Regions from separate parts of the Vreelandella sp. 162(4c) genome, predicted to be linked through region 1. Evidence: predicted binding sites of a transcription regulator. Region 1 holds the regulator's gene; each other region holds the start of a gene.

What was found. Region 1 encodes PhoB, which activates phosphate uptake and scavenging genes when phosphate is short. Its sites were predicted from a motif close to TGTCATANNNNTGTCANA; they were not measured.
Region 2: a site for PhoB is predicted at 6,407-6,424, ahead of AC4EYZ_RS13750 (UTRA domain-containing protein). Genes of this name have one in related genera too.
Region 3: a site for PhoB is predicted at 6,247-6,264, ahead of AC4EYZ_RS21620 (PstS family phosphate ABC transporter substrate-binding protein). Genes of this name have one in related genera too.

What each region holds. Positions count from the first base shown of each region.
Region 1 is NZ_CM176981.1:2,650,656-2,660,927, reverse strand. It holds gene pstA (phosphate ABC transporter permease PstA) at 1-274, shown strand, start outside; gene pstB (phosphate ABC transporter ATP-binding protein PstB) at 268-1,083, shown strand; gene phoU (phosphate signaling complex protein PhoU) at 1,115-1,840, shown strand; gene cysZ (sulfate transporter CysZ) at 1,919-2,674, shown strand; gene AC4EYZ_RS12225 (copper chaperone PCu(A)C) at 2,762-3,256, shown strand; gene AC4EYZ_RS12220 (hypothetical protein) at 3,349-3,699, opposite strand; gene AC4EYZ_RS12215 (hypothetical protein) at 4,177-4,479, opposite strand; gene AC4EYZ_RS12210 (hypothetical protein) at 5,130-5,444, opposite strand; gene phoR (phosphate regulon sensor histidine kinase PhoR) at 5,756-7,042, opposite strand; gene phoB (phosphate regulon transcriptional regulator PhoB) at 7,045-7,734, opposite strand; gene ubiA (4-hydroxybenzoate octaprenyltransferase) at 7,860-8,750, opposite strand; gene AC4EYZ_RS12190 (chorismate--pyruvate lyase family protein) at 8,786-9,361, opposite strand; gene AC4EYZ_RS12185 (NAD(P)/FAD-dependent oxidoreductase) at 9,499-10,272, shown strand, end outside.
Region 2 is NZ_CM176981.1:2,969,491-2,979,762, reverse strand. It holds gene AC4EYZ_RS13780 (tripartite tricarboxylate transporter permease) at 1-1,276, shown strand, start outside; gene AC4EYZ_RS13775 (ABC transporter ATP-binding protein) at 1,516-2,601, opposite strand; gene AC4EYZ_RS13770 (ABC transporter permease) at 2,598-3,458, opposite strand; gene AC4EYZ_RS13765 (ABC transporter permease) at 3,442-4,275, opposite strand; gene AC4EYZ_RS13760 (alkaline phosphatase family protein) at 4,272-5,096, opposite strand; gene AC4EYZ_RS13755 (ABC transporter substrate-binding protein) at 5,153-6,232, opposite strand; gene AC4EYZ_RS13750 (UTRA domain-containing protein) at 6,502-7,275, shown strand; gene AC4EYZ_RS13745 (ABC transporter substrate-binding protein) at 7,847-8,704, opposite strand; gene AC4EYZ_RS13740 (TonB-dependent receptor) at 8,954-10,272, shown strand, end outside.
Region 3 is NZ_CM176981.1:4,702,978-4,713,249, reverse strand. It holds gene arsJ (organoarsenical effux MFS transporter ArsJ) at 1-517, opposite strand, end outside; gene AC4EYZ_RS21640 (ArsJ-associated glyceraldehyde-3-phosphate dehydrogenase) at 570-1,616, opposite strand; gene pstB (phosphate ABC transporter ATP-binding protein PstB) at 1,776-2,615, opposite strand; gene pstA (phosphate ABC transporter permease PstA) at 2,642-3,808, opposite strand; gene pstC (phosphate ABC transporter permease subunit PstC) at 3,827-5,077, opposite strand; gene AC4EYZ_RS21620 (PstS family phosphate ABC transporter substrate-binding protein) at 5,173-6,186, opposite strand; gene AC4EYZ_RS21615 (sulfite exporter TauE/SafE family protein) at 6,317-7,048, opposite strand; gene AC4EYZ_RS21610 (multidrug effflux MFS transporter) at 7,095-8,282, opposite strand; gene AC4EYZ_RS21605 (STAS domain-containing protein) at 8,423-8,941, opposite strand; gene AC4EYZ_RS21600 (PP2C family protein-serine/threonine phosphatase) at 8,931-10,124, opposite strand; gene AC4EYZ_RS21595 (MlaA family lipoprotein) at 10,133-10,272, opposite strand, start outside.

The sequences.
Region 1 (10,272 bases):
CGGCGAAGTAGCGCCGCTAATGCTGGTTGGCGTCGCTAAGCTGGCGCCTCAAATGCCCATCGATGGTGAGTTTCCTTACCTACATTTAGAGCGCAAGTTCATGCACCTTGGCTATCATTTATTTGATACCGCCTTTCACGGCGAAGATGTGCAGGCTGCCATACCGCTGGTTTACGCCACAGCGCTACTTTTAGTGTTAATTGTGCTGGTGCTTAACCTAACTGCCATATTTCTGCGTCATTATCTTAGGCGTCAACGGGGAAACGAATGCTAGCGTCATTACATTCAGCCAATACCTCTCAGGCACCAGTGGCGCACTTTTCGTCCGAGCACAGCTGCCTGAGTATCGATCACTTTAGCCTCGCCTACGCGGGGAAAGAGGCGTTGCGCGAGTTAACCCTCAGTGTTCCCCGGCATCGTGTAACGGCCTTTATCGGCCCGTCAGGTTGCGGTAAGTCGACGTTGTTACGGGCAATTAACCGTTTGCACGATCTTAATGAGTCAGTCACCCACAGCGGCCAAATCACGCTGGAAGGGCAGGATATTCATGACCCGCAAATGAATGTGACTGAGCTGCGGCGGCGTGTCGGGATGGTGTTTCAAACGCCCAACCCCTTCCCTATGTCGATCTATGAAAACGTGGCCTTTGGGCTACGACTGCAACAGCGCATGCCCAAGCGCAAAAGGGACGACATTATTGAGTGGGCGCTAACTTCCGCCGCTCTGTGGGATGAAGTGAAAGACCGCCTACACCGTTCCGCTTGGCAGCTTTCCGGTGGCCAGCAGCAGCGTCTGGTGATCGCCCGTACCTTAGCAGTACAACCCGACGTGCTACTGCTTGATGAGCCAGCATCAGCTCTAGACCCAATTTCAACCCTCAAAATTGAGGAGTTGATCCGTAACCTCAAGTCGGAGCTGACGCTGATCCTGGTCACCCACAATATGCAACAAGCGGCGCGCGTATCGGATTACACCGCCTTTTTGCATCAAGGGGAGCTGGTTGAATACGGCCCTACCGATCAGGTCTTCACCAACCCCCGTTTGCAACGCACTGAAAACTACATCACCGGCCGTATCACCTAGGCCTTAGCAACTGAACCGTCAGGAGTGCTCCATGGATATTACTAGCGACTCTCACAGCCAGCATATCTCTCGCCAGTTCAACCAGGAGCTGGAAGAGCTGAAAACCCACCTGATGGCCATGGGCGGTCTGGTGGAAAAACAAGTGCAGGACGCTGTCTTTGCCCTACTGGAAGGAGACACCCGGTTAGCCGAGCAGGTGCGTGACAATGACCGCCAAGTCAACGACCTGCAGCTGCAAATCGACGACGAATGCACCCGCGTACTGGCGCGCCGCCAGCCTGCTGCTTCCGATTTGCGTCTGGTGCTGGCCGTCATCCGCGCCACCTCAGACTTAGAGCGCATTGGTGATGAAGCCAGTAAAATCGCCCGCAACGCCCTGCTCCTGAGCGAAAGTTCTAGCACCATTCGTGGCCTGGTGGAGGTGCGTCACATTAGCGAGCACGTACGTAAAATGCTGCGCGATGCGCTCACCGCCTTTGCCCGCTTTGATACCGACCTGGCTATGCAGGTCGTACGCGAAGACGAACTGGTGGATGACGAGTACAGCAGCGCTATGCGCTCATTAATGACCTTTATGATGGAAGACTCACGCTCTATTACGTCAGTACTCAGCATCATGTGGGTACTGCGCGCGCTGGAGCGGGTAGGCGACCACGCCGATAACCTTGCTGAGTACGTGGTCTATCTCGTCAAAGGTTTGGATATTCGCCATAGCGACACCGATGAACTGGAACCACAGGTGCCAAAAAAGTCTTGACCTGATGGGGCTTTCCTCCTGCAATACGTCCAGGCTGCCACGCAGCCTGGACGTTGGAATCACGAGGAGCTCACCTAAATGCTGGATGCTGTCACTGCGCTTAGCCGAGGTACACGCTGTGTGTATCAACCGGGTATGCGCCGCTATGTTTTTCTGCCTATTCTGGTCAACCTGATTGTCTACGTGAGCATGTTCAGCTTTGTGCTCAACCGTTTTGATGGCTGGCTCGCCCATTGGATGGGCATGGTACCCGCTTGGCTTGACTGGTTATCCTGGCTTATCTGGCCCCTGTTTGTGATTAGCCTGTTGGTGGTGGTGTTTTTTACCTTCACGCTGGTTACCAGCTTGATTGCAGCCCCTTTTTACGGCTTTTTAGCCGCCAAAGTTGAAATCCAAGCCACTGGCCGCGAACCCATTGATGACCGAAACCTGACCAAAACAGCCATCGATGCTGTGGGACGCGAGTTTGTTAAGCTCGCCTATATTCTGCCTCGTGCCGCAGGCCTATTTGTGCTTAGCTGGATTCCAGGCGTCAATATAGTTGCTCCGCTACTCTGGGCACTGTTTTCTGCCTGGGTGATGGCAATCACTTATCTAGACTACCCAATGGATAACAACAAAGTAACGTTTGCCGATATGCGCCAACGGCTCTCTAAGCGCTGGTGGCAAAGCCTCACCTTTGGGGGGTTAGTGACCTTAATTACCTGGATTCCGCTGGCCAACCTGTTTTTGATTCCCGGCGCCGTTGCGGGTGCCGTACTGCTGTGGGACGACCACTATAGAGACGTACGTAGCGACAAACGTGGCGATGCACGTGGCATTACACCGCAGTAGGCGCCTATTACCCAGGCTACGTCACTTTGCTACCTTTATATTTTGTTCGTCGATCCTGGGCTCAATCAACAACAAAGGAATCACCGCATGATAAAACCGATGGCTTGGCTGGGTGGCGTACTCTTGATTGGCGCTATGTCTATTTCGATGACATCTATGGCGTTAGCCCACGACGTAAAAACAGAGACTCTTCGCATTGCGCACCCCTTCGCTACCCCAACCCCACCGGGTGCGGTAAACGGTGCCGCCTACCTTGATATCACCGCCGTTTCAGGCCCCGTCACTCTGGTTGGCGCGAGCAGTTCTGCGAGCAGCAACGTTGAGCTGCACGATATGCAAATGGACGGCGATATGATGCAGATGCGGCATGTGGACGAGATTCGTGTCGAGGCAGGGGAGACTTATACCATGCGCCCTGGTGGCGGCTTTCACTTAATGCTGATTGGCTTAACCGAGCCGCTGAAGGAGGGTGAGCGGTTTCCCCTCACGCTCACCTTCGCTGAACAAGGTGACGTAGACATCGAGGTCTGGATACAGAGCGCCCAAGACGGTAGCGAAGCTGCTGATGGGCATCACCACTGATGTCGTTGGCTTTTAACACATAGCAAAAACCCCACCAAAGCGGGGTTTTTAGCGAGTAACGCTTACATTAGCAGTTACACTTATCCTATTATTTACCAGTCGGTGCTATCACCTTCATCCCGGTTGAGTTCTCCAGGAGTGTAACCCTCTTGGCGAGAAGTAGGCCCTTTTTCAGCCGTAGAAGGACGGCTACTGGAAGGCGAAAAGTCCAAGCTATCAGCTTCGTCACGGTTCAAGTCGCCCGCAGAGACATGAGATGGTTTGGAAGCTGCATGCGACTCAGGTTTGTTAATGACATCCTGACCAGCGGTGCGGTCTTGGTTCAGTTCAATAGATGAGTGCGCCATCGCCATGGGGCTCGCGACCAAACCAAAAGCAATACCTACTATGGCGACTTTTTGGCTCATTTCTTTTAACAGCAAGATGTTCTCCTCATTATCCATGGATTCCGTTCATCGATGATTAGAACGGCTATTACGCTTTGCGTTGCATATTAGGCGTCAAAAAAGTTAGCTCACCCTTTACGGTCAAAATGATTGTGAGACCGGATGCCTGAGACATAACCCACCGGCAGGCTGATGATGGGCAGTGTATAAATAGCGACGCAATGAAATTAGGCTCCGCTAGAAAGCCGTACCTTAAACTAAAACAAGAATAGTGTGGGAGAGGTGTTGGATGCCACAAAAAATCAGACCCCGCATCAGCAGGGTCTAAGGACACAAGACTTTGACAATGACTAGCGCTAGCTTCCTTTCCTTTTGCGGGGCTGCTCCAACCTTGGAATTTAACCCTGACCAACGCTCTGATTGTCGTTTGATTCATTCCTTGAATCGATATGCATCCGTATCGGTGTGACACGCTTTCGCGTGTTTAGCTCACGTGTTAATCGTAATATATTTCTTCAGAATTGCAAATTTTTGTTACCAAACGTTTCCATCACCTACGTCTTGGGTCAAATCTTTTGCTGTGTACTCCGCTTGAGCGCTAGTGTGATGCGACTCTGCCTTGATGACTCGAGGGCGGTCGCCTTCGTCATACATCAAATCAGAGGGGCTAAATTTAGCCTGACCCGAGGTATGATGTGATTGAGCTTGAATAGGCTCATCGTCAACGGTCAAATCTTGATTTGCTTCGATGGACATATGGGCAAAGGCAAGCGGGCTTGCCAGCAAACCAAAAGAGAGACCTACGACGGCTGCTTTTTTAACAAAATCGTTAAACATACTATTTACTCCTGGTGACCGTTTGATACCGCTGAAGTGAAGTGAGAAGGGCTCTCTGGCCAGATCTCACTGCGGCTAGCTTCACTACCTCTAGAGAGCATATGTAATGCCAACTCTCTTATAAAAATAAAATACTTATATAAATCAATAATTTAAAATAAATACATTGCGCACAATTATACGCCGCTAAAAACAAAAGCACGCTAATTACATGTGCACTAATGACACATGCGCAAAACTGTCTGTGCCTTTATGACACACTCAGCAAAATAAAAGGCTCGATGCCAACAAAGCGCTACGGCATCAATTCATAAAAAACAAAACATGGCATTGGATAGAGAGGCGCAAAGAAAGATCGGCGGAAAAGATAGGGGAGAAAGTAGCGGGGGAATAAGCGAGATAAAAAGTAGGCAGCAAAAATTAGGCCCCGCATTGCGGGGCCCGATATCAGAATTGGCTATAGGTAATAACTAACGCTAGCTTCCACTCCTTGTGCGGGGCTCCAACCTTGGAATTAACCCTGACTAGTGTTCTGATTGCCTACTGATTCATCCGTGAATCTTAAAAGCATTCTTGCTTTTGTAACATCCTGTTAATCGCTTATTCATTCTCTGAAAAGCTTTTAATGATATCTAAAAGGTCATAGATAATTAGCTACCGCCATTTTCTTCTACAAGCTCATCCTTGTCATACTCAGCATCGTCTGAGTGACTGCTTGATTGCGGATCCATGTCGCTGGCACCATCACCTTCGTCATGGGTTAAATCGTCAGTCATGTCTGTTGTATCACTGCCAGTTGAACTACCGGTACCTTGGGAATCCATCGGTTGCTCGTCAGCGGTAATACCTTGGTTTTCGTCAATCGCCGAATTTTCATCAGTTTGTGCAAAAGCTAATGGGCTTGCCATCAGACCAAAAGATACACCTAAAATGCCAGCTTTCTTGAGAAAATCCTTGGACGTCATATCCTACCTCCGATCGCTGTTTAGTACCGCTTAATGAAGAAAGAAAGGCTTACTGAGAAGCCAGCAATTCCTGCGGTCATCTTCCTTCAATCTGTACTCTGCAGAAGGCATGCCAAAAAACTGAAGAATATAAATAAAAACAACAAAATCAAACTCTTACTTAAAAATAAGTTATGCCAAAAAGGCATCAACTGAGTCACGACACAACGCTTTGAGCTGTGTAAAAATGGCACATGGGTAAAGCTTTACCAACCTTGCATGCCAATATTGCACATTGTTACAAATATTATGCGATGGAATGACTTGCTAAATTAAACAAGACGCGAGGGGGGGAAGGCGCAGCGAAACAACGCACCCTTGCCGGGAAGGGACTCAATTTGTAGTTGCGCATCGTGGCGCAATAGCACGTGCTTAACGATCGCCAAGCCTAAACCTGTGCCGCCAGTCGCAGTGCTGCGCCCCTTATCAACACGGTAAAAGCGTTCTGTTAGTCGGGGAATATGAACGGGATCAATCCCTTCACCGTTATCTTCCACATCGATATAGCCGCCACCAGTAGCGCTAGCTTTCCAGCGCAGGGTGATTTGGCTGCCAGCAGGCGTGTAGCGAACCGCATTAAAGGCAAGGTTAGAGACGGCGCTGCGAATCTCCTGTTCACTGCCTAACAGTCGGGCATCGCTCTCAAGGGCGACGGTAATGGTATGACGTTGATGCGATAGGGCCAGCGCATCATCACAAACGCTTTGCAGTAAAGGCTCGAGTGGCAGTGGATGATGATCTTGGCCGCCCTGGTCAATTTCCAAACGCGAGAGCAGCAATAAATCGTTGACCAGATTCTGCATCCGCTGGGTCTGTTCCTGCATTTGCTGAATACTACGTCCCAAGCGCGGCGGAAGCTGGTCGGAGATATCACTGTAGGTTTCCAAATAGCCGGAGAGAACGGTCAGCGGCGTACGTAACTCATGGGAAACGTTGGCGACAAAGTCGCGCCGCATCTGCTCAAGACGATGCAAGCGGGTGATATCGCGAGCCATCACTAAGCGTTCGTCGTCACCATAGAGGGTAATTTGATACTGCAGGATTCGCCGTTCATCAATCGGTGAGGTGAGCGTTAACGGCTCACTGTAGTTACGCGAATTAAAATAGCTGATAAAGCCCGGGTCGCGCAGCAGGTTGGTAATGTGTTGACCACGATCATGGGCGGTTTGTAGCCCCAGCATGGCGGTGGCGGCGCTGTTCCACCACTCCAAATCACCGTGGCGATCAAGCATGACCACGCTATCACGCATTGCTTCAGACGACTCTTGAATACGTGCCAAAGTAGCCCGCAGACGGCTTTGGGTGATGCGCTGACTTTTTTGATAGCGGTATAAACGATCGAATAGCTCGCCCCACATCCCGCGAGCGGCAGGCGGTTCATCGTTAGGGTGGAGGGTGAGCCACAAATAGAGTTCGCGTAACTGTCGTAAGTGGTAAAACAGGCATCCCGCAAGCCCTGCTGCGAGCCCCAGCCCAGCCGAGCCCAACAGCCAGCCCAAGCAAGTGCCCAGCGTGGCCAGCCACGCTATTCGCCACAGCTCACGACTCCATAAACGCACATTTACACCCGTGCAGAGAAACGGTAACCGGTACCCCGAACCGTTTGGATCAGGTTTTGATGCACGTCACCCAGCGCTTTACGCAAGCGGCGGATATGCACATCGACCGTGCGCTCTTCAACGTAAACATTGCCGCCCCACACTTGGTCAAGCAGCTGGCTACGTGTGTAAGCGCGCTCTTGGTGAGTCATAAAAAACTGCAGCAAACGGTACTCGGTGGGGCCCATTTCCAGCGCTTTGCCGTGGGCACTTACCCGGTGGCTCACCGGATCAAGCAGCAGGCCGTTAATCTCAATCGGGTCTTCAACGCCACGTGGCGTCGCACGGCGCAGCACCGCTTTTAGCCGTGCCACCAATTCCCGGGGTGAAAAAGGCTTGGTGATATAATCATCGGCACCGGCTTCAAGCCCTTGAATTTTATTATCCTCTTCGCCTTTCGCGGTGAGCATAATAATCGGGATTTCAGCGGTGGTTTCTTCACGTTTTAGGCGTCTCGCCAGCTCAATACCGCTAGTGCCGGGCATCATCCAGTCCAGCAGCAGTAAATCGGGTTGGTGGTCGACCACCATGGCATGGGCATCCTGGGCGTTATCCGCTTCGAGCACGCGATAGTCAGCCATTTCCAGCGCTACCGCGATCATCTCGCGAATCGACGCCTCATCATCGACAATCAGAACGGTCTTGGCGGTCATACCAGAGCCTCACGGTGTTCAAAGAAACTAGTTCAAAGAAAAACAGTTCAAAGATAAACAGATCAATGACATGTCAGTGACGATAACACCATGACTTGATGACAATTACATGACAATCGCCTCGATCAGCCAGCCGCAGGCCACCAACTTAGCGCGATACCGGCAAAAATCAGCAGTCCCGACCAGTGATTATTGAGAAACGCCTGGAAGCAGGCATCCCGCTCCTGGTCGCGAATTAAGCGCTGCTGATGCAGAAAAGTCGCTGCCATTGCCGCTAGCCCTAACCAGAAGAAACCACCTAAACCAACCCGCCAGCCTACCCAAGCCAGCAACCCCAGGGTGGCTAGCTGGAGTAAGCCGATAATCAAACGATCCGCATTTCCAAACAGCACGGCCGTCGATTTAATGCCAATTTTTAAATCGTCGTCGCGATCGACCATGGCGTACTGGGTATCGTAGGCCACTGTCCAGCACACATTAGCGCAGAATAGCAGCCATGCTTCCAGCGGCACGTGGCCGAGCACGGCGCCAAAAGCCATCGGAATTGCCCAGGAAAAAGCCGCGCCCAGCACCACCTGAGGAAAGTGGGTATAGCGCTTCATAAACGGATAAATAATCGCCAGCAGCACCCCGCCCAGCGAGAGCAGCACCGTAAACCAGTTGGTCAGTAATACCAGAATAAACGCAGCGGCCACCAGGGCGATAAACAGCAGTTGAGCTTCGGTTTCGCTGATACGGCCCGTCGCTAGCGGACGTTGTTTTGTGCGTTTCACATGCCCATCGAAGTGGCGATCCGCATAGTCATTGACCACGCAGCCCGCAGCGCGCATCACATAAACGCCGGCCACAAAAATCAGCAGCACATTTCGCCCTGGTACACCTTCCGCAGCCACCCATAATGCCCACAGCGTCGGCCACATCAAAAGCCATGTGCCTATCGGCCGATTCAAGCGCATCAGCTGTAAAAAATCTGCCACGCGAGCCCATCCCTTCGGCCGCAACAGTGAACGATCCATGCTTACCTCACGAAGAATAAGATGCAGGCGCTAGCCTAGCGCGAAGGCAGGCCAAGATCATCCGCCATCGCCGTCAAAAAATACTCTTGCACTAATAATGACAGACTGCCGTGCTTACAGCCGTGATAAAAAACAGAGCGCCTTCCCCAGGCACAGCCTTCCTGTATGCCGTTGACGCTAGCAAACTGGGGGGAATGCGTCGTTACTTCCAATGGCCCACGCACTAAACCCGGCTGGCGAAATAGCCAACTACCTAGCGAGCGCTCGCCCAAGCACTCTAGCCGTTGGCCCTTTACCTGTGAGAGCGGGGCGACCGAGCGCGCCACCACCCATGGCGTTCCATCTAAGCACAGCGCCACTTCCCGCAGCCAGGCGTAACGCTTGGCACCAATGCCCAGCGCCTGAGCCTCATCCTGGCGCGGCCAACCAACCCCCTGGCGCAGCAGTCGTACTCGAAACGGCTTCTCGCCACCTGCGACCATTAAGCGGGCGGTTAACGAGTCGGTGGAGGCAACCCACTGCCACCAGGAAGCACTCATCGCCGGGCGCGCCGCATCAATCGGGCGCCAGCGGGAAAATAGAGGAGTTTGCCGAAAAGCAGCAGCCGTCACCGAGTTCTCCAGGGCAATTAACGGGTTGGCTAGTGTAACATGGGCACTGAAAGGCTTTTGTTTCAGCAACTTTTTTAACGACTCGGTTTAGCGCTTCTTTTTTCGCAATCTTATTTAGCAACTTTTTTGGTGTCTGCATGCCCGCCACCCAAACACAGAAAACCTCTTCGCACGCTGCGCTGGTGATTATTGGCACTGGAATGGCAGGGGTTGGCCTTGCCCGGGCGTTGCGCCGATTGGGCGACCAACGCTCAATCACGCTGGTGAGCGCCGACAGCGGCGATGATTACAGCAAGCCGTTGCTCTCCACCGGCTTCGCCAAGGGCCTGGTGCCCGAACAATTAGCCCAGCGCAGCGCTACTGACCTGGGCGAAGAGCTAAATGCCCAAATGGTTATCCACACCCAGGTAACCGCACTGGATGTGGATAACCAAACAATTCTGCTCGAAGGCGGCATGGTGCTCGGCTACGACACACTGGTACTGGCCACTGGCGCTGCACCACGGGTGCCCTTCAGCATTGAACCCAGCGTAGCCCCACGCTGCTTTACCATTAACGACCTGGATGACTACCGCCGCTTTCACACGGCGCTAGGCCAGGGCCCTGCACGGGTGGCGATTGTTGGCGCGGGGCTGGTCGGCTGTGAATTTGCCAACGACCTCCACGCTGGCGGCCATCGTGTCAGCCTCATTGCCCCAGAAGGAACCCTACTTCCTCGCTTGCTGCCACCGCCCTTAGGGAACGCCCTAGGCGATGCCTTTAGCGAAGCAGGTATCCATCTTCACCTTGCACGTTCGATTGATTCGATAGCGGCCGAAAGCGGCGAAGATATCGTATTACGTCTGGATAACGGCGACGCTGTCAGCGCTGATCTCGTGTTGATGGCAACCGGCCTTGTACCTCGCACAGCA
Region 2 (10,272 bases), 320 kb from region 1:
GGTGCTGCTGCGCATTCCCGGCACCCCCGCCGCCGTAGCCACCAGCTTCGACGGCTACCCAATGGCCCAGCAAGGCAGGGGCGGTTATGCGCTTCAGGTCTCAGTGGTGTCATCCGCCATCGGTGGCATCGTCTCGGCTATCGTGCTCATGCTATTGGCCCCGCCGCTGGCCAAGGTAACACTGCTGTTTGGCCCCTCCGAGGTTTTCTGGGTCGCCGTCTTCGGCCTCTCGGCCATCGTCTTCCTGCTCGGCGGAGACGTCCTCAAGGGCTTGTTGAGCGCCTGTTTCGGCGTTTTTGTCTCGCTGGTCGGGCTAGACTCTATCTCCGGATATGACCGCTACACCTTCGGCCACCTGGAGTTACTCGACGGCATCAACATCGTGGTGCTACTCGTCGGGCTCTACGCCATACCGCCGGCAATCGCCCTCCTGGAGGAAGTCGTGGATGTCGACACCTCCACGGCCAAAAAGCTCAATACGACGAGCCTCTGGAAGGCCTTTCCGAGCATGCTGAGATTCTGGAAGACTTGGCTGCGCTCTTCGGTGATCGGCGTGTTCGTCGGCATCCTGCCGGGCGCTGGCGGATCAATGGCGGCCTTTCTCAGCTACAACGAAGCACGTCGCGCATCCAGTAATCCCGAAGACTGGGGCAAGGGCGAACCCGAGGGCGTAGCGGCCTCCGAGACCGCCAACAACGCCGATACCGCCTCGGCACTGATTCCCGCCTTGACGCTCGGCATCCCCGGTACCGCGGTGGCTGCAGTGATGCTCGGTGGCCTGATGATCCACGGTCTGCAACCTGGCCCGATGCTCTTCCGTGACAACCCCGGCATTGTGTTCGGCTTCATGTGGCAGTTCCTGTTCGCCGCCATCTTGCTGATCGTACTTGGCGGCGCCCTGGCCACCAACAGCTTTGCACAGGTTCTGCGTCTGCCGCGTCCACTGCTTGGCGCTTTCATCATCACCCTGGTTCTAGTGGGGGTCTACTCGATCAATGGCCGGATGTTCGACGTTTACTTGATGCTGGGCTTCGGTTTTATCGGCTACTTTATGGACAAACTGAAGTTCCCATTGCCCCCAGTCGTGCTGGGCCTAATTCTCGGTGGCTTCGCCGAGCAGAACTTGCGTCTGGCTCTGCGCATTGGTGGAGGCGATTGGACAGCCTTGGCAGCGAATACCACGTCGAAGGTGCTTATTGCCATGATTCTTCTTGTCATTCTTATGCCTCTCTTTTCACGACTGTCCCGCCGCAAGAAGAGTGAGTCGACGGCATAGTACCCTGTTAATAATTTAGGCCCTGCGGTCTGATATGGCATGAAAGCGCGGCGCCCCTACCGCGCTTCTTCTGTTGTTTGCCCCCGGTGGCCAAGGGGATGTCAGCCCTTCATTCGCTTCGACTACTGGCACTTCAGCGGGCGTTCTCTTCTGCCGGCGCTGGCTATCGTTACGATATGCCTTGCCACCGCTATGCTTTAGAGCGCCACTGATAAAGGCACATGATAAACGGGGCCTAATTACTCTACGAACGCTTGAACCTCATCGAGGTCCACCACCACCCCTACTTGGCTGCCTTCCGTCAGCAGATGCCGGCTACCGCGGTTGAGCGTATCAACAGAGAGCACCACCCCGGGGCACTCTACCGAATAGCGCACGATGTTGCCGAGCAGTTGGCAGCGGCGTATGACCCCGGGGCACTCTGGGCCAGGGCGAGCCGGTCGCTCCACGCCCATCGCTCCGTCTGCCAGTGGCTGGAGGTAAAGGGCCTCTGGCCGCAGCGCCACGCGTGCTGAGTCGAAACCCTCTCCTAACAGCGGACGGGCCTGATCGCCGAGCAATATGTTGTAGTGCCCCATAAAGCCCGCCGCGTGGTAGTCCCTGGGCCGTGTATAGAGTTCTTCGGCGCTTCCCTGCTGCAGAATGTGCCCGTCATGCATCAGGAAGATACGGTCAGACATCACCAGTGCCTCTTCCTGGTCATGGGTCACAAACAGGGTCGTCAGCCCTAATGTCTGCTGGATATCGCGCAGCTGCTGACGTAGATGGCCGCGGATACGGGCATCGAGCGCTGAGAGCGGCTCATCCATCAATAGGATACGTGGCTCAACCACCAGCGCTCTTGCTAAAGCCACGCGTTGGCATTGTCCGCCGGAGAGCTGGTGGGGAAACTTGTCAGCATGCACATTGAGCTCTACCAGACGCAGTACTTCATCCACCCGGCGGCTGCGCTCCTCATGCGGCACCTTCTGCATACGCAGGCCGAAGGCGACGTTGTCGGTCACCCGCATGTTGGGAAACAGCGCATAATGCTGGAAGACCATGCCAACACCACGCTGCTGCGGTGGAAGTGCGGTGATCTCTTCGCCATCCACCACGATTCGCCCCTCATCCAGCCGATTCAACCCGGCAATAGATCGCAACAGGGTCGATTTTCCGCAACCGGAGGGCCCCAGCAGCGTGACGAACTCACCCTTGGCTATCACCGCATTGATGTGAGAAAACACCTGGGTAGTGCCGAAACGCTTGGCCAACCCCTCGAGATGGAGATAGCCAGAGGCCAGGGTGCTGTCGTTGGCTACCGGAGCACCGCTTAGGGTCGTCATGGGTTGGCCCCCTTGGTAATGGCGTGACCGGCCTGACGATTCCCCAACCAGGTCAGCAGCAGGGTGAACAAGAAGAGTGTTATCACCAATGCGCTGGTGAAGTGGCCGCTGGAGCCACGCATATTGTTGAGATACACCTGCAGGGTCTCGAAGCGCGTGCCTACCAGCATGTTGGCGAAGACGAACTCGCCGATCAGGAAGGAGAAGGACAGGAACACGGCGACCTGCACTCCCACGCGGATGTTGGGAAGAATGACCAGGAAGAAGGCCTTGAAGGGCGTTGCCCCCAGCAATTGCGCGGCTTCCATCAGTGACCTTACATCGATGGTGCGCAGGCTGTTGGCAATGGCCCGGTAGACGAAGGGCAGCGCGATCGTCACGTAGGTAAACATCAGAATCCAGGGGGTGCCCACCAGTGGCAGCGGGCCGCCAGCGTAGAGTTGCAGCAGTCCTACCGAGGAGACCACAGGAGGCACTGCAAAGGGCACCAGGATAAGGCCACTCATCCAGGCATCCAGCCGTGGGTAGCGGGTATGCGCCAGGAAAGCTACCGGCACCACCAGCACCAAACTCAGCGCCAGCGCACCTAGAGTGACCAGCAGTGAGCGGGCGAAGGCCCACTGAAAGCGCGGTGTACTCCATAGCTCCCAAAACCACTTCAGGGTCACCCCATCAGGCAGGAGGGTGGCCCCCCAGCTGGACGCCAACGCATACCCCAGGGTGGCGAGCAGCGGCAGCGCCAGTAGCGTGAACACACCCCACACCACCAGTGCATAGGGCGACGGCCAGGCAAGGCGAAGTGCTGGCAGTGGCGACTCCCCTGGTCGGGATAGGGTGAGATCAGCGTTCTGCGACATAATGGCTCCTGCGCACTATCCACTGCTGAATCAGGGTGACCATTGCCAGTAACCCGACCAGAACCAGCGCCAGTGCGCTGGCCAGATTGGGCTGCAGGAAGAGATCCCCCGAGACCAGATTGGCGATACGGATAGTCATGAGGTTGTAGCTGGTATTGACCAGCGCATAAACAGTGGCATAGGCGCCCATGGCGTTGGCGATCAGGATCGTCAGCGTCCCCGCCAGTGCCGGCCGGAGGATCGGCAGACCGATATGGCGCCAGTAGGCGATGCGCCCGGCGCCCAGCAGACTGGCAGCGTCCCGCCACTCTGCCCGCAGCCCCTCGAAGGCAGGAAACAGCAGCAGTATGCCCAGGGGAATCTGGAACCAGGTGTAGATCACGATCAGGCCGTTGCGCGAATAGAGCGAGAAGCTGTCGATCAGCCCTAGACGCTGAAGGGCAATGGTCAACACCCCGTTGGCGCCCATCAGGATGATGAACGCGAAGGCCAACGGTACACCGGCAAAGTTGCTGGTCATGTTAGTGAAGGCGATCATCCAGCGCCGCAGCGGACCACTGGTGCGGGTCAGGCTGTGGCACGCCAGGGTGGCGATGATCAGCCCCAGAAGGCTCGAAATCAGTGAGATCTCCAGACTGCGCCCAATGGCCTGCCGAAAGAAGGTCGAACCCGCGATTTCCCTGAAGTGGCCGAGCCCCCAGGCGCCCTCGACGTGGAAGGCACTGATGGCGATCCAGCCGAGCGGCGCCAGTTGGAAGGCCACGAATACCAGCGCAAAGGGTACCAGCCATAGCCAGGCGGGCAGTAGACGCTTCACGACGCCGCCCTCCCCTCGGCCAGCAGCTCGGCGTGATAGGGTTTGTCATGCTCCAGGCCCAGCAAGGTGGCCAAGGTACCGCACAGCCTTGGCTGCTGCAGCGATGCCACCGGCGCATGAGCAAATGCCTCGCCAAATAGCCATAGTGGCACCCGGCGCTCCTCCTCCAGCAGGCCCGAGTGAGAACCGTCGGCGTTCATGCCGTGGTCGGCGGTCACCATCACCTGGTAGCCCTCAGCCAGCCACTGCGGCAAATAGTCGGCCAGGGCGCTATCGGCCCGACGTGCGGCGTTGCGGTACTGGGGCGAATCCCCGCCATGGCGATGACCGGCATCATCGACATTCATGCTGTGCACCAGCAGAAAGTCAGGGGCGTTGAGCCGGCGCAGCGCTTCGGCGTCGCTGAACAGGTGATCGTCAGGGTAGTGATCCTGCCAGTAGAAGAGGCCAGCCTGGATCGCGCTCTCCGCATTCTGGTGGAAACGGTGGCGGGCAGGCACAAAGGGAGCCTCAAGATAGAGCTCGCTGACCCAGTGATAGGCCGCCGCAGCGGTACGCCGCCCTTGGCGAACCGCCAGATCGAACAGGCTGGTACCCGTTGATCGGCGTACCACCTGGTTATGTACCACCCCAGAGTCCACAGGACGGTCGCCGGTCAGCAAACACTCATAGAGAGGGCGGGACATGGCTGGCAGCTCGCAATTAAGCGCGTGGAAGCTGCCACGGCCCGCTTCACAGAGGGCATGCAAGTGACCCATTGCGTGCCGCCCCACGGCATGGTTAAGGCCATCGAGCACCACGAGAATGACGCGGTGAGACATCACAGGCTCCTTGCCGCCTCCTGGGGAGGCGGCCGTCAGTCGGGAAGAGGAGGCGGTTACTGCTGATGGATCAGCACCTGGGACTGCCACTGGCTCGGCAGCTGTCGAGCGCTCATTTCCCAGGCGTCGAAATCCTCTACCGCACGGGCATTGGCGTACTGCTCATTGGGCAGCAGTTTGGCGGCGATCGCTTCGGGGAGGGTCAGGTGCTCGGCGCGAATCGGGCGGGCATACCCCTCCGCCAGGTTGAACTGCCCTTCGTCGGAGAGGATGAACTCGCGCGCCAGCTTGGCCGCGTTTGGATGCGGGGCGTGCTTATTGATGATGGTGGCGTAGCCAGAAGTCACCGAGGCATCGGCAGGAATGACCACATCGAAGGCATCACGGTTGATCTGATCACGGTAGTTCAGAGCGTTGAAGTCCCACATCAGCGCAACCTCGACTTCCCCCTTCTCGAGGTTGGCGATGCTGGGATCCGCCAGTGACAACCGCCCCTGGCGGGCCAGTTCGGCAAATAGCTCCAGCCCTGGCAGCAGGTTATTTTCATCACCTCCGTTGGCATAGGCGGCGGCGAGCACCGAGCTGTTAGCCTGCGCCGCTTGCCCTACGGCGCCCAGCGCTACGCTGTAGTCGCCCTCGACCAAGTCAGCAAAGGTGCGCGGCCGCTCCTCCTCCGGCACTAGCTGCTTGTTGATCATAAAGGCAATAGTGCCGGTATAGCCCAATACCCAGTGGCCGTCCTCATCCTTGGCCCAATCGGGAATCTCTTCCCAGGTCGTCGGCTTGTAGGGCTGAGTCACGCCTTCTGACACGGCGATGGGGCCAAAGCTGATGCCCACGTCACCGATATCAACGGTGGCATTTTCACCCTCGGCCTTGAACTTGGCAATTTCCTCGGCGGAGCTCATGTCGGTATCCATGTGCTCCAAACCATACTGTTCGTGCAAATCGGCCCAGGTGTCTTTCCAGTTGGCCCAGGAGTCCGGCATGCCGACGCTGTCGACGCGCCCCTCCTCCTGGGCAGCGGCGATCAGTTCGGACAGGTCGGTATCCGCTTGGGCTTGGCTGGCGAGAAGCGCCGTTCCGAGCGCAGCGGTTAGCGTCAGTTGCAGCAGCGACGAGCGTGTCGGATTCACAGTATGGCCTCATTCGGTTAGTCAGGGTGATGCCGCCATCTGGTCTAGTTCAGTAACGGCTGACAAAAGGCATACTAGGAGGTGGAAATGACAAAGGCATGTCGCTTGAATGACATTCACATGTCCTTACAATAGCGGAAATTGCTGCTGAAATTGGCGGTTATAGATCAGACATGTCATCGCCCTGACATGATACCTTCGCTAAAATAACCTGCAGACGACTGCGTGCGAGCTTAAGCAGTCTGAACTAGACCAGAAGCGAGCTTCCTTTGACCACTACGCTGCCACACGCCACGCCATTTAGCGCGAATAACGCCTTACCCCGCCTGACGCCACCGACCAGCCGCCTTCAGCAGGCGCTACTGGGCATGCTGGCAGAGGAGGCCCCCTCTGCCACTGGGCGCCTACCCTCCGAACGACAGATGATGGAGCGCTTCTCAACCACACGCATCACACTGCGTGAGGCGTTGATGCAACTGGAGGCCGAAGGTCGCATCTATCGGGAGAGCCGCCGCGGCTGGTTCGTCTCTCCTCCTCGTCTTCGCTACGACTTACTCGCCTCTCTGCCGTTCAAGGAAATGGTAGCGTCCCAGCAGCGCTGCCCGGAAACCGAGGTACTCAAAGCCACCCAGTGCCCTGCCCAACCCAAGGTCGCGGCCCGCCTGGGCATCCTGGAAGGAGCACCGGTTTTCCACATCATCCGGGCACGCCGTATCGATGGGCGCCCCGTGCTATACGTCGAACACTACCTGCGCGCGGACTGCTTCCCCGGGATTCTCGAGCACGACCTCGTGACCTGCTCACTCACCGAACTCTATCGCAGCCACTACGGCATACGCATCAGCCGTGTCAGCTTCGAGCTCTGCTCCACGGTGCTGCATAGTCGTGCGGCTGAGGCACTGCGCGCGGCCTCAGGAGGGCCTGCTCAGCGCGTCACTCGTATCAACTACGACCAGAATGGCCGAGCCATCGATTATGACGATGAGCTTTGGCGACATGATGCGATTGAACTCACTGTGTCGGCGGCGCCGCAGGGCACGTAACAACTGCCCATCGATGAGCTCGCCCGCATAAAAGCGTTTCAACAGCGTCACCAACGCCGCTTCACGATCATCAGCAGCGTGTTTTTTCATAACAGCCCCAGCGCTTGAGCCGAGTATCAAGAGTGCGCAAGCCAACGAACCTCGCGTCCAATATTCGTGGGCAGGTAACGACAATTAACCCGCATCGTGCCAAGCCTTATCAAAATGAATCTGTACTGTCAGTTTCAAGCACCACCTGTGCGCAGAATAGTGCTCAAGATATCCAATATGAGCAGTTTAGTGCGCAAAATAAGCTTCAAGAAAAATTAATGAGCAGTATTCTGCACAATAAAAGCAGCAGAACGTTTTAAGGTGCCAACGAAATCCAGAGCGATTTGGTCACGGTTCTCGCCCCAGTGGGCATATCACCATGTTCCCCAAGAGGCTGGATATCCACCAAGAGAGCTGGAGTTGGTTGTTGGAAAAGCGCTGGAAAGGCATGGTCAGACTGCAAAATGACAGCGCCACCGGCGCCATTGACGCATGAAATAGCACCTAGCCTGATCGGAAATAGGGTTAAGCGCTCAAACGCTTACTCAAGGTGGGTGCGCGACGTCAGGGCAGAAACCAGCTCCCGAGCAAAGCGTTGAGCGGAAGGCAGCGCGCCAAAACTCCATACCGGCGGTAAGCGCAATAGAGTGGCGTTTTTAACGCTGGGTAAGTGTTGCCATAAACCACTTTTCGCCAGTGCGTCTTCGACCCCAGCGGGCACCGGCTCGACAACGACCAGCGTGGCCTCAGGAAAGTCGTAGAGCGCTTCGATACCCACGAGTGAAAATCCCCAGGCGTTGGTAGGCCGATCCCAGGCATTGGTCAAATTGATTCGTTCAAGCACGGCATTATAGAGACTGTTGTCGCCAAAAATCCTGACATGACGGGCATCCATGAATTGCACCATCAGTAGCGGCGGTGCATCGGGACGCTGTTGGCTAAGCGTGTCCATCAACGCATGCGTTTCGTTGATTAGCTGCGCTGCCTGCAGCCGGTGGCCGGTCAACTCACCTAGCTGCCGGGTGAGTGTTTGTATCTCTTGCCAGGTATGAGTGCCGGGAGAATAGGGGGAGAACGACGTGACGGGGGCAATTCTCTCCAGACGCTCTGTCAAACTGGCGAACATCGGCGAAATGAACGTTTGCGTCGGTGGCGATTGCGCCATGAGTTCGAGGTTGGGCTGTGATCGCAGGCCAATATCTGCAACGCCGTCGGGGATTCTTGGCTCCCCTACCCACTCATGGTAGCCATTTTGTTGAGCGGTACCACTCAGCGGCGCGTCAATGGCCAGTAGCGTTTCGGCAATGGTCCAGTTGATAGTGGCCCACTGCGCGTGGGCACTCGACAAGGGCAGCAAGCAAGCGGCCGTTAAACAGCAGCGAACCAAGAAAGAGAGCATCGACCGGTGGCACATAGCAGCGAGAGCATCAGAAAAAAGGGATCACATTGAGACGTCAATGCGCATTTTTTGCAAGGCAGTACGTAAAAAATATCATCCGCATATGTTAATACATCTCATTTTGTTTATCATATGCATTTATGCCGGAAAGGTGATCATGGCACGACAGCCAAGCCCTCCGCTTGCTTATATCGGCTTCATAAAAACGCGGCGGCTGGGTGCAGCTGTAAAAACGATAGGATCGATACTATGTCTCTTGGGAACACCTCCAACACAGCGGCTAAGCGCCGTAAAGCACGGCTTCTGCGCGCGCTGACGCTGATCGCGATGGGTATTTCGCCCGCGACCGCCTGGGCGCAAACGAGTGCTGACAATCAGTCCCTGGAGACCGTCACCGTCACGGGCTCCATACCGACCTATGGAGATACGCCACCTCCGGCCTTCGCCGGTGGCCAAATCGCGGCGGGTGGCCGAGTGGGCCTGATCGGTGAAAAGGACGCGATGGACGTGCCTTTCAACGTTATCAGTTATACCAGTGAGCTGATGGAGAACCAACAATCCCAAACACTGGGCGATACGCTGCAAAACGATGCCTCGGTATCGGTAGGGCTGGGCTTTGGCATCTATGGCGAAGCGTACAAAGTACGCGGCTTTAACCTGACCGGTGACGACGTTGCTTATGGCGGCCTCTACGGTGTACTGCCACGACAAATCATCAACAGCAACCTTGCCGAGCGCGTCGAAGTCTTCAAAGGCGCCAGCGCCTTTACGTCGGGCATTCCCATCGGCGGGAGCGGCGGAATTGGTGGCACCATCAACATCGAGCCCAAACACGCGGGGGATGACCCGATGCTCAAGCTATCCAGCGGCTACCGCTCCGATGGCTACGACGAAGTTGGCGTGGATGCTAGCCAGCGTTATGGTGATCAGCAGCAATGGGGGGCACGGGTAAGTGCCATGCGCGGCCGTGGTGACACTGCCATTGATGACGAAAACCAGCGCGATACCTCCACCGTCGTTGGGCTCGACTACCGTGGCGCTCAAGGCCGGATATTGTTCGATGTCGGTCATCAAAAGCTCACCCTGGATGGTGGCCGCTCAAGCGTTAATACCGGCGCGGCCACTCAAGTGCCCGCTGCGCCGGATTCCTCGTTGAACTACACCCCCTCTTTCGGTGGGACCGAGCTAGAAACCAATTTCGGCATGGTCAGAGGCGAATATGACCTCACCAACACCTGGACCGCTTTCGCGGCCTTGGGGGGTAACCGCACGCTCGAAGGCATCGTGTCGGCGACTCCTCGCCTTACCGATGATGCAGGTAACGCCAGGGTCAACGACTTCGAGACCAACAACCACATCGACAACGTCGCCAGCCAAGCGGGGCTTCGTGGGTATGTGTTGACCGGCCCGGTCAGCCATGACATCACCGTTGGCTACTCCAGCGCCTATCGCAAGTTCGACACGGACTGGAGTTTCCTCGCGGCAGGCACGACCAACATCTACGATCCCGTCGATTTATCTCGCCCGGATGGCACGCCTTTCGTGGGGGGTAGCGTGACGCGCACACG
Region 3 (10,272 bases), 2.1 Mb from region 1:
TGCCAAGCATCACCGCCATGACCAACACAGCGGCCTGGAAGCCAATCAACGTTAGCAGCAACCCGCCAACAAAAAAGCCCAGCCCCTTTAACGCGTTTTTAGAGCCAGTCAGCATCGCCACCCAGCGGTAGAGTGAACTATTGGCGTTAGCACTCTCTTTTGGCACCAGCACTTTAACGGCGCTTTTAGCGCTCATTTTGTTGAGGTCTTTGGCGATCCCCGACAGCGCCTGAGCGGCCATCACCCAAGCAACTGTCAGCAGGCTAGCGGGTACCATCAGCATAGCAAGCGCAATAATTTGCAGCCCAAGCCCCACATTCATGGTGCGGTTGAGACCCAACCGCGCACCCAACCAGCCACCTACCAGGTTAGTCACCACACCAAAAGCTTCGTAAAACAGAAACAGCATGGCGATTTCTAACGGCGAGTAACCCAGTTGATGGAAGTGCATGACCACCAGCATACGCAGCGCGCCGTCGGTTACCGTGAAGGCCCAGTAGTTGCCGGTAATCAGCATATATTGGCGCACCTCGAAAGGTAGCGCCTTTACCCGCTTTAACAACGATAAATCAGCCACGGCCCACCTGCTCACCGCCTACCTGCCCACTACCTACCATCAGGGCCAACTCTGCCGTGCGGTTGGCGTAGCCCCACTCGTTGTCGTACCAGGCATAGAGTTTTAGCTGGGTGCCATTGATCACCATGGTGGAGAGCGCATCAATGATCGAGCTGCGCGGGTCGGTGCGGTAATCAATCGACACTAGCGGGCGCTCTTCATAGCCCAAAATACCGGCAAGCTCGCCATCAGCCGCGGCTTTTAGCGCCTGATTGATCTCTTCGACGGTCACTTCGCGCTCAAGCTCGAACACCATATCGGTAAGCGAAGCGTTAGCCAGCGGCACACGAATCGCGTGACCGTTTAGCTTGCCTTCCAGTTCGGGGAAAATAGCAGTGATGGCTTTGGCCGAGCCGGTGGTGGTGGGGATTAAGCTCATGCCGCAAGCCCGGGCGCGGCGCAGGTCTTTATGCGGGGCATCTAAAATGGTTTGAGTGTTGGTGATGTCGTGCACCGTGGTCATCGAGCCATGGCGGATACCAAAGGTTTCCTGAATGACTTTGACTACCGGTGCCAGGCAGTTGGTGGTGCAACTGGCAGCGGTAACGATCTTATGTTGAGCAGGATCGTAAAGGTGGTCGTTCACCCCCACCACCACATTAAGCACGTTCGCCTCTTTCATAGGCGCACTCACCACCACACGACCGACGCCTTGATCAATGTACGCCTGCAGTTTATCGGTGGTTTTCATTACGCCCGAGCACTCGATCACGATATCGCAGTTCGACCAATCGCTATCGGCAATTGCTTTATTAGCGCTAAAGACGACAGTTTTTCCATCGAGAACGATAGCGTCATCGGTTGCCAAGATACCCTTCCCTGGTGTCCAGCGCCCGTGAACTGAATCAAACTCCAGCAGGTGGGCAAAGGTTGCCGCATCGCCGCCCGGGTCGTTAATGCGTGTTATTGCTACCGCGCCAGCGTCTACCTGCCCCCACAAACTGCGCAATGCCAAACGCCCAATCCGCCCAAAGCCGTTAATGCCAATACGTAGTGCCATGAGTGCCTCCTAAGCTAACGGTTACACAATCTATTAAGAGAAAGCATAACGGCTATATACGTTAAAACATATATAAACACTTAAAAAAACGCCTACTAACAAACAGGCCCACCACCGTGTAGTAGGCCTGCGTAGTAAGTATTAATTAGCAAGCATTAATTAACCATAACGACCCGAGATATAGTCCTCGGTCTTCTTCTGTGCCGGGGTTGAGAACATCACTTTGGTGTCGTTGTACTCAATGATTTCCCCCAGGTGGAAGAACGCCGTGTAGTCCGCCACCCGCGCCGCCTGCTGCATATTATGCGTCACGGTAATGATGGTGAATTTCTCTTTCAGCTTGTCCATCAGGTCTTCGATGGTGGCGGTGGAAATAGGATCAAGCGCTGAGGTTGGCTCATCCATCAAAATCACATCAGGCTGAACCGCAATAGCGCGGGCAATACACAACCGCTGTTGCTGACCACCGGACAGAGAGGTGCCTGGCTCATGCAGCTTGTCTTTCACCTCATTCCACAACCCAGCGTCACGCAGCGCTTTTTCAACCAATTCTTCCTGCTCGGCTTTACGGCTGACCAAGTCGTGCATGCGTGGTGCGTAAGCGATATTTTCAAAGATCGACTTAGGAAACGGATTAGGCTTTTGGAAAACCATGCCCACCCGGCGACGGAGCGCCACTTCATCCATTTTAGGTGCGTTAACGTCCAACCCGTCCATCTCGACCAGGCCTTCGGTGCGTACGCTAGGAATCAGGTCGTTCATACGATTCAAACAGCGTAAGAACGTCGACTTACCACACCCCGAAGGGCCAATCAGCGCCGTCACATTTTTCTGAAAAAGATCAATATTTAGATTCTTCAGCGCTTGGTTTTTGCCATACCACAGATTCAAATCGCGAACCCGGAAACTCAGGTCGTGGCACGCAGCTTCATTTCGTGTATAGGGTTGCCCAACCGCAGGTGTCTGCTGGCCGTTCATTACAGTTGCATGGCTATTCATAGAAATGTCCTCTAAAACGCACTGGCCTACCAGCGACGCTCAAATTTCTTACGCATCACAACGGCAAAAGCGTTGAGTGAGATGAGTATGGTGAGTAGCACCAAAATACCGCCAGCAGTTTTTTCCACAAACGCCTGCTCAGGTTCACCAGCCCAGGTGAATATTTGCGCAGGCATCACTGTTGCCGCGTTGGTAAAGGAAACGCCCACATCGGGGATAAAGGCCACCATCCCTACAATAATCAGCGGCGCCGTTTCACCCATCGCTTGCGCCAGGCCGATAATAGAACCTGTCATAATACCCGGCATTGCTAAGGGTAGAACGTGATCCCGCACTACCTGCCAGCGTGAACAGCCCACCCCAAAGCCTGCGTGACGGATGGATTCAGGCACGCTACGCAGTGCGGTACGTGTCGAAATAATGATCACTGGCAGCGTCATCAATGCCAGCGTCATACCGCCCACTAATGGAGACGACCGCGGCACCCCGAAAAAGTTAATAAAGATCGCAAGACCCAGCAGACCAAATAGAATCGACGGGATCGCCGCTAGGTTATTGATGTTAATTTCAATAATCTGGGTTAAGCGGTTATCCGGCGCAAACTCTTCAAGATAAATAGCTGTCATCACGCCGATCGGGAAAGATATCGCCAGGGTGACGATCATGGTCATAATGGTGCCGACCACTGCCGATAAAATGCCCGCGTTCTCGGCAATTTTTGAATCACCCGAACCAAAGAAAGTGGTATTAAAGCGTAGATCCACCTGTCCAGATTCGACTCGGGCATCAAGGGCTTCCTGCTCCTCGTCACTCAAGCGATGCCGGTGTCCCTTCAAGTATTGATCGACATCACTATTCGCTAATACCCACTCCGCTTTACTGGTGCCGATCATGTCAGGATTGTTGCGCAACTCTAATGGAATTGTACGCACCGCCGTACGGCTAATTAACGGCAACAGCTCTTCATCAAACGCCCGCCGCCCATCGGTTTCGGCTTCTTGTGTGTAGCTAATCTCGGTTTGTATATAGGCCTGCTGGAAAGCGGGTAGACCTTTACTCAGCATATCGGCAAAAAACAGCACCAGAAAAAGGCCCGCGAGACCTAACGATCCCATGGTTATCCATTTAAGGCGGGTAGACTTTCGGTGACGCCGCTTAAGCTGCTGGCTGATTTCGTCAAAAGAGTGGCTCATCGAAACAGTTCCTCGGCGTTACAGGTTATTCACGCGGTATTTTTCACGGAAACGACGGATCATCAATACTGACACCAAGTTGAGTGCGAGTGTGATCACGAAGAGCACGAGTCCAAGGGCAAAAGCTGATAATGTTTCGGCACTTTCAAACTCTTGGTCGCCGGTGAGCGCCGCCACGATACGCACAGTCACCGTGGTCATATCTTCCAGCGGATTAGCGGTTAAATTAGGCCGCATACCCGCCGCCATAACCACGATCATGGTTTCACCCATGGCACGAGACATACCCAAGAGCGACGCTGAGATAATCCCCGGCATGGCAGCGGGCACTACCACATCACGAATCGTTTCCCCTTTGGTCATACCGAGTGCCAGCGACCCCTGGCGCATGCTATCGGGCACCGCATTGATCACATCATCAGATAGCGATGAGATAAACGGAATGATCATAATGCCCATCACAATGCCGGGTGCCAGCGCATTGTTATAAGACGCATCGAGCCCCAGAAAACCGGCAATATTGACAATGATCGGCGCCACGGTGATGGCGGCAAAAAAGCCATAAACGACGGTAGGAATACCTGCCAATACTTCTAACACCGGCTTGGCGACGGTACGCACTTTGCGCGGTGCAAATTCAGACATATAAATCGCTGAAAGCAAACCGATAGGCACCGCCACCAGCATAGCGATGGCGGTAATCATAAAGGTGCCAGCAAACAGCGGTACCGAGCCAAACTCAGCGCCGCTACCATCACCGCGACCCGCGGATGCTAAAAAGCTCGCGCCTGGATTCCAAGTGGTGCCGGTGATGAACTCCCAGAAGCTGTGCATTTGGAAAAAGCGCAGCGCCTCGGAAATAATCGAAATTAAAATACCAAAGGTCGTCAAAATGGAGATTAACGCTGCCCCAGCCAGGGTCATGCGAATGACCCGCTCAATGGCTTGACGGGCATGAAAATCGGGTTTTACTTGATTAAGACTCACCAGTAGCCCGATGGCTGCTATCACTAAGCTCGCCGCCAGCAGATAAAGCGTAGGAATGTCGGCGCCCATTAGAAGCAAAACGAAAGCGCCCAAGGCACTCACTACCACGGCTGGCCCGGCGGTGGAGAGTACTGTAAACCAAGCGTATTGGTCAGGCTGGGCGAACATCGCCGTACCCGCGCTACGTAACCGAGTGGCTTTTGAACGGCCAGCAAAAAAAGCCAGCAGCCCCAGCAGCAATAATGCACTGCAAAAAATCAGAAGAAGCTGGTTGGTCTGCATCGCATCTCTCTCACGTGGTCACCGGTTAAGAAACCTATCAACAATAACGGGTCGGCAGCTTGCGCTGCCGACCACTTTTAATCTGACCTACCAACTTACTTAAGAACGTCTGCTGTCATTGAAGTGCGATCTGCAACAGCCTGGCGCCACTCTTCGCGCTCTCCTTCTGGCAGAACGATCAAGCCGATATCACGCAAGTAGCCATCATCGCCAATCATCATTTCGCTCATAAACATATCGACGTAATCGTACATCGGCGGGACGTCTTCAGCGTGCTGGTTCTTCACGTAGAACCACAGTGAACGCGCGATAGGATAGTCACCGGAGCTGATCGCCTCAGCCTCAGGATCGACGCCATCAATGCTGGCGGCGCTGATCGTGTCAGTATTCTCTTCAAGGAAAGAGTAGCCGAAGATACCAAAGGCACCGGTGTCTTCTGAAAGGCGCTGAACGATCAGGTTGTCGTTTTCACCGGCATCGATGTAAACACCGTCAGAACGAATATCGGTGTAGCCTTCATCGCCGTAAACATCCATACCCTCAGACGCAGATTCCATTACCAGCTCTTCAAAAGCATCGCGGGTACCCGAAGTTGTCGGCGGCCCATAAATGGAGATTTCACGGTCTGGCAGCGAAGAATCGATCTCGCTCCAGTTGGTGTAGGGGTTTTCAACTAACTCGCCATCAACCGGCACCATGGCAGCTACCGCCATGAAGATCTGTTCGCGGGTTAAAGCAATGTCATCGTTTTCGCTTGATTGACCCAATACGATGCCGTCAGAACCGATTTTAGCCTCGGTGATATCGGTAACGCCGTTCTCTTCACAACGCTCAAACTCAGACACTTTCATGCGACGAGAAGCGTTAGTAATGTCGGGTGTGCCTTCACCAACACCATTACAGAACAGACGCAAACCGCCGCCCGAACCAGTCGATTCAATAACAGGCGTCGGGTTACCAGTAGTCGCACCGAACTCTTCCGTTACGTAGCTGGCAAACGGGTAAACGGTACTGGAACCAACGATTCGGATTTGATCACGGGCTTGAGCAACACCGGCAACGCTCATTACAGCAGCCGCGATAACGGTGGTTTTGAGAATACGGTTCATGCGAAATACTCCTGTTCATGTAGGGATCTGGCCTTCGCAAGGCATACCTTGCACTGGTTCCATGACAACTTCATGACAGCGAGCAAAACGTAGAAAATTTTTCGTTACATAGAGGCAACCCGACCTTACATCACCACAAAAGTCCTAGCGCCGCGAGGGTGCATAACGCCAGCGAGGCACCTTGCAGCATGCGTCGGTCTAAACGGTGGGCTACGGTATCTGCCAAGGCGTTACCTATTAATACTGCAGGTAGGAAGGTAAGCGCGACCTGGAAATGCCAAAGCTGAATCTGGTCAGCCAAGGCAAGGGTGATTAAGGTCAATAGAGAGGTCAAAATGAAAAAGGCGGCTAGATTGCCGCGCACACGATCAGTGGGTAAGCCGTGCATCAGCAGCACGATGGGTGGGCCACCAATAGCCGCAACGGTGCCAAAAATGCCAGAGAGCACCCCAGCGCCAAACAGCGTTATTCGGTTTACCGGCAACTGAAAGCGGCACAAGGTGACGAGTACCGCAAACAGGACGATGACCGCAATCAGCTTTTCTAACACAAACATGGGGGCGGCGAGTAGCAGCCAAATACCCAGCGCATTGCCGGGAAGGCGCCCCACTAGCGCCATGCCAATGGAATCCAGGCGCACCTCGTGCCAGTAATGACGCACCATCATCAGGGAGACGGTAAATCCGAACAGTACCAGAGTGACCGGCACCAGACGAGGCTCTAGCATCAACAGTAGCGGTGCGCCAATAATGGCCAAACCAAAGCCGGTAGCGCGCTGCACAAAAGCACCCATTAACAGTACGGCGGAGCAAGCTAACCAAGTGCTCATCGGCATATTGACCCAAGCCAGCATGCTATCCATTCAACTTACCCATTCAAACTATCCATATGCTCTATCCATTTGAAAACTATTCATCCGCAGCAGGTGCTTTAGTCAGTTTGCGCACACCGATATTGCCTAGCAACGCAGCGCCCAGCATGGTGAGTACCATGGGCCAAAGATGCTCTACCTCGAACAGCCCTACCATCACTCCCGCGAGGGCGCCGCAGGTAAACTGGATCCCGCCCAGTAGCGCCGTTGCCGTGGCGCTGATATGGCCAAAATGATCCAGTAACGACGAGATCGCGTTGGGTGTAATCAGCCCGATCATACCGGTAAACAGCATAATCAACGGCACCACGATCACTAGCGACGCGATGTCCAGGGCGGTCACCGCTACCAACCCAAGCGCGGCCACCAGTTGTATAAGCAACCCTAAACGCAAATTCTGCTGAGGAGTGCGCTTGCGGAGCAGATGAATATTGACCCGATTAGAGAGCGCAATAACGACCACGTTGACCCCAAACACTAGCGGATAAGTGCCGGGCGAGAGGCCAAAATAGTCGAGATAAAGAAACGGCGAAGCGGTCACAAAGGCAAACAGGCCCGCAAAGGAAGCCGCTACCGCACAGATATAGCCCATGCCTTCACGATGCTTAAGCACGCTGGCGTAGTTGCGTATTACCTGCCGTGGTGAAGCTGCCGGCAGCGACATATCGCGGGTTTCAGGTAACCGCGTTCCTAGCAGCCAGAGCAAAAAGCCTGCGTAAACGGCTAAGAACACAAAAATCAGCCACCAGCCGGCCACGTGCAGTAGCAAACTGCCCACTGCAGGCGCCACCAGCGGCGCCAGCATCATAATCATTGCCATGGTGGACATCACTTTGGCGGCCTCACGCCCGCTAAAGCAGTCGCGCACAATCGCCGCCGAGTTGACCACGCAGGCCCCGCCTCCCAGCGCTTGAATAAACCGCCAAGCCAGCAGCGTGGGCAAACTGTTCGCCATCGTAATAGCAAGACTTGCCAGCATAAACACCACCAATCCGCCCAACAGCACAGGCTTTCTACCCATCCGATCCGAAAGCGGCCCAAAGCATAGCTGGCCCAATGCAAAGCCGAACAAGAATACGCTGATGGAGAGTTCAGTACGGTGAATACTGGCGCCAATGCTTTCAGCAATGATACCCATGGCAGGCAAATAAGCGTCGATAGCAAAGGGTGCCAGCGCCGTATTGGCGGCAACCAACAGTGCTACCCGGCGAGGATTAAGATCCATGGGTCTCCTTAAGGCGATAATGTACGCACTGGAATAGATAGGCCGCTAATCATAGCTGATTTTAAGGCCTTTGTCGGGATTGGAGACTATCGGTAGATAGCCCTTGGGAGAGGCCAGGGGCTTATCAAGGAGAGGGGAGCTTAGTGATGCGTAGTGGCGTCTTGCGACTCAAGCATGTCAACCAGTGGCTGAAACTGCTCACGGTTATGCTCGTTCATATGCATTAAAATACGGTGGGCTTCCAGGATACGATCGCGCAGTCCCTCTTCGTCTGCCGGCTCTTGGGGCAGCTCTTCAAGCTCATTGTTGAGCGTACTCGTCTGTTGTAGCGGCGCTTCCATCAGCGTGAAGAAACGCGCAAAGCCCATCACGTCCAACATCTGCCGTACATCAGGATTATCGACAATAATCGTCGGCGGCTGCTCCAGGCGCCCTTTCACCGCCATCGCGACCTTGGCCAAAAAACCAAGCGCCGTCGAATCGACATTGGTGGCTTCACGCAGGTCAATCAATACGGCACGCAACCCCGGCGTCTCGGCAAGACGCTGGGCTTGAGTATCCAGCGTGGCGCAGAGCGTCAAACGCACATCACCACACAGTTTTAGAATAAAAACACCAGAATCGAACGCCGCTTTAATGCGGCCCTCTTCAATCAGCATGACCAAATCCGCTCACCATCATGATTGTTAGATCATCGGGTAAAGCATCGCGCTCTTGGTTGGCATCAAACTCTGCATCCCCTTCGGCAAGGAGTGCATTCGTTTCTGCTAGCCGGTCGCGCAACTGCTCAAGCGTTACACTCTCGCTTACTAATTGCTCAAGCTCCTTGAGCCGCGTGTCGAGCGTTTTACCCGGCAAGCATTCCAATACTCCATCTGAGCAGAGCCATAGACGAAATTTATTCGGCAATGCACAACTCAGCGAAGGATACTCCACATCGGGGAAAAGGCCTACCGGCATTCCCTCGCCTTCTAAACGGCGTAGCTCTCCTTCTGCTGCCAACAGGGGCATGGGAAGCTGCGCGCCGAGCGAATAGTGAAGAGTATGCGCCTCGTGGTCAATAACACCGACAAATAAGGTGGCATGTTTACCAATATCGGTGCCCTGCAGCTCGCGGTTCATCGCCTTTAACCAATCAGGCGGCAGATTTTCCGGATGCTGGCCATCCCACTCACTCAGCCAGCGGTTGCATAAATATTTGAGCAGCACGGTAACAAATGCCGACGAGGCACCATGCCCCGATACATCGGCGAAATAGAAGGCACTGTAGCGCTCGTTATAGCGTTGGTAATCGAGAAAATCACCAGACAAATAGAGCGAAGGAGCAAATACGTAGTCGTAATACACCCCGTTAATCACCTTGGGCCGCAGCGGTAACAAACGCCGCTGGATATGCCCTCCACTCTGCTGATCCATCCGCAGCAGCGCGAGATGGGTCTCTAGGCTCTCGTTTAACTCCGCCAGCCGCGCATGGTCACGCTCGCGCTCCAGCGCCAAATCGTTGAGCTTAATGGCCTTACGGATCATTCGTCGCAACAGCTCGGCGTGTCGCAGCGGATGGACAATATAGTCCACCAGCCCCACATCAATCGCTTTGATCAAGTCGGCGTCCTGACGCGAGTCACTGACTACCAGTGTCGGTAGGCGTCGCGTTAGGTGTGTCCATTGCTGCCGCGGAACTGCCCGAGCATGGGCAACAATGAGCGCCGTGTCAGCAGGCAAATGCGCGATATCCTCAGCGGCAAACACCCACATGCCATCGCAGGTAATCGCTTCAGCCAGCGCATCACGTTCACGACCAGGTTCGTCGATCACCGCGATCAACTGCTTAGAATGATCCATCATAAGCCTCAATCGGTGACTTCGTTGTCACCAAAGTCACTATCATCCTGACCGCTGTCATCAAAATCGCTGTCATCAAAGTCGAAGGTTTCGCTGGCAAAGGGGTCATCACCCAATTCTCCATCGCTCACCTCAAATTGGCGGTTCT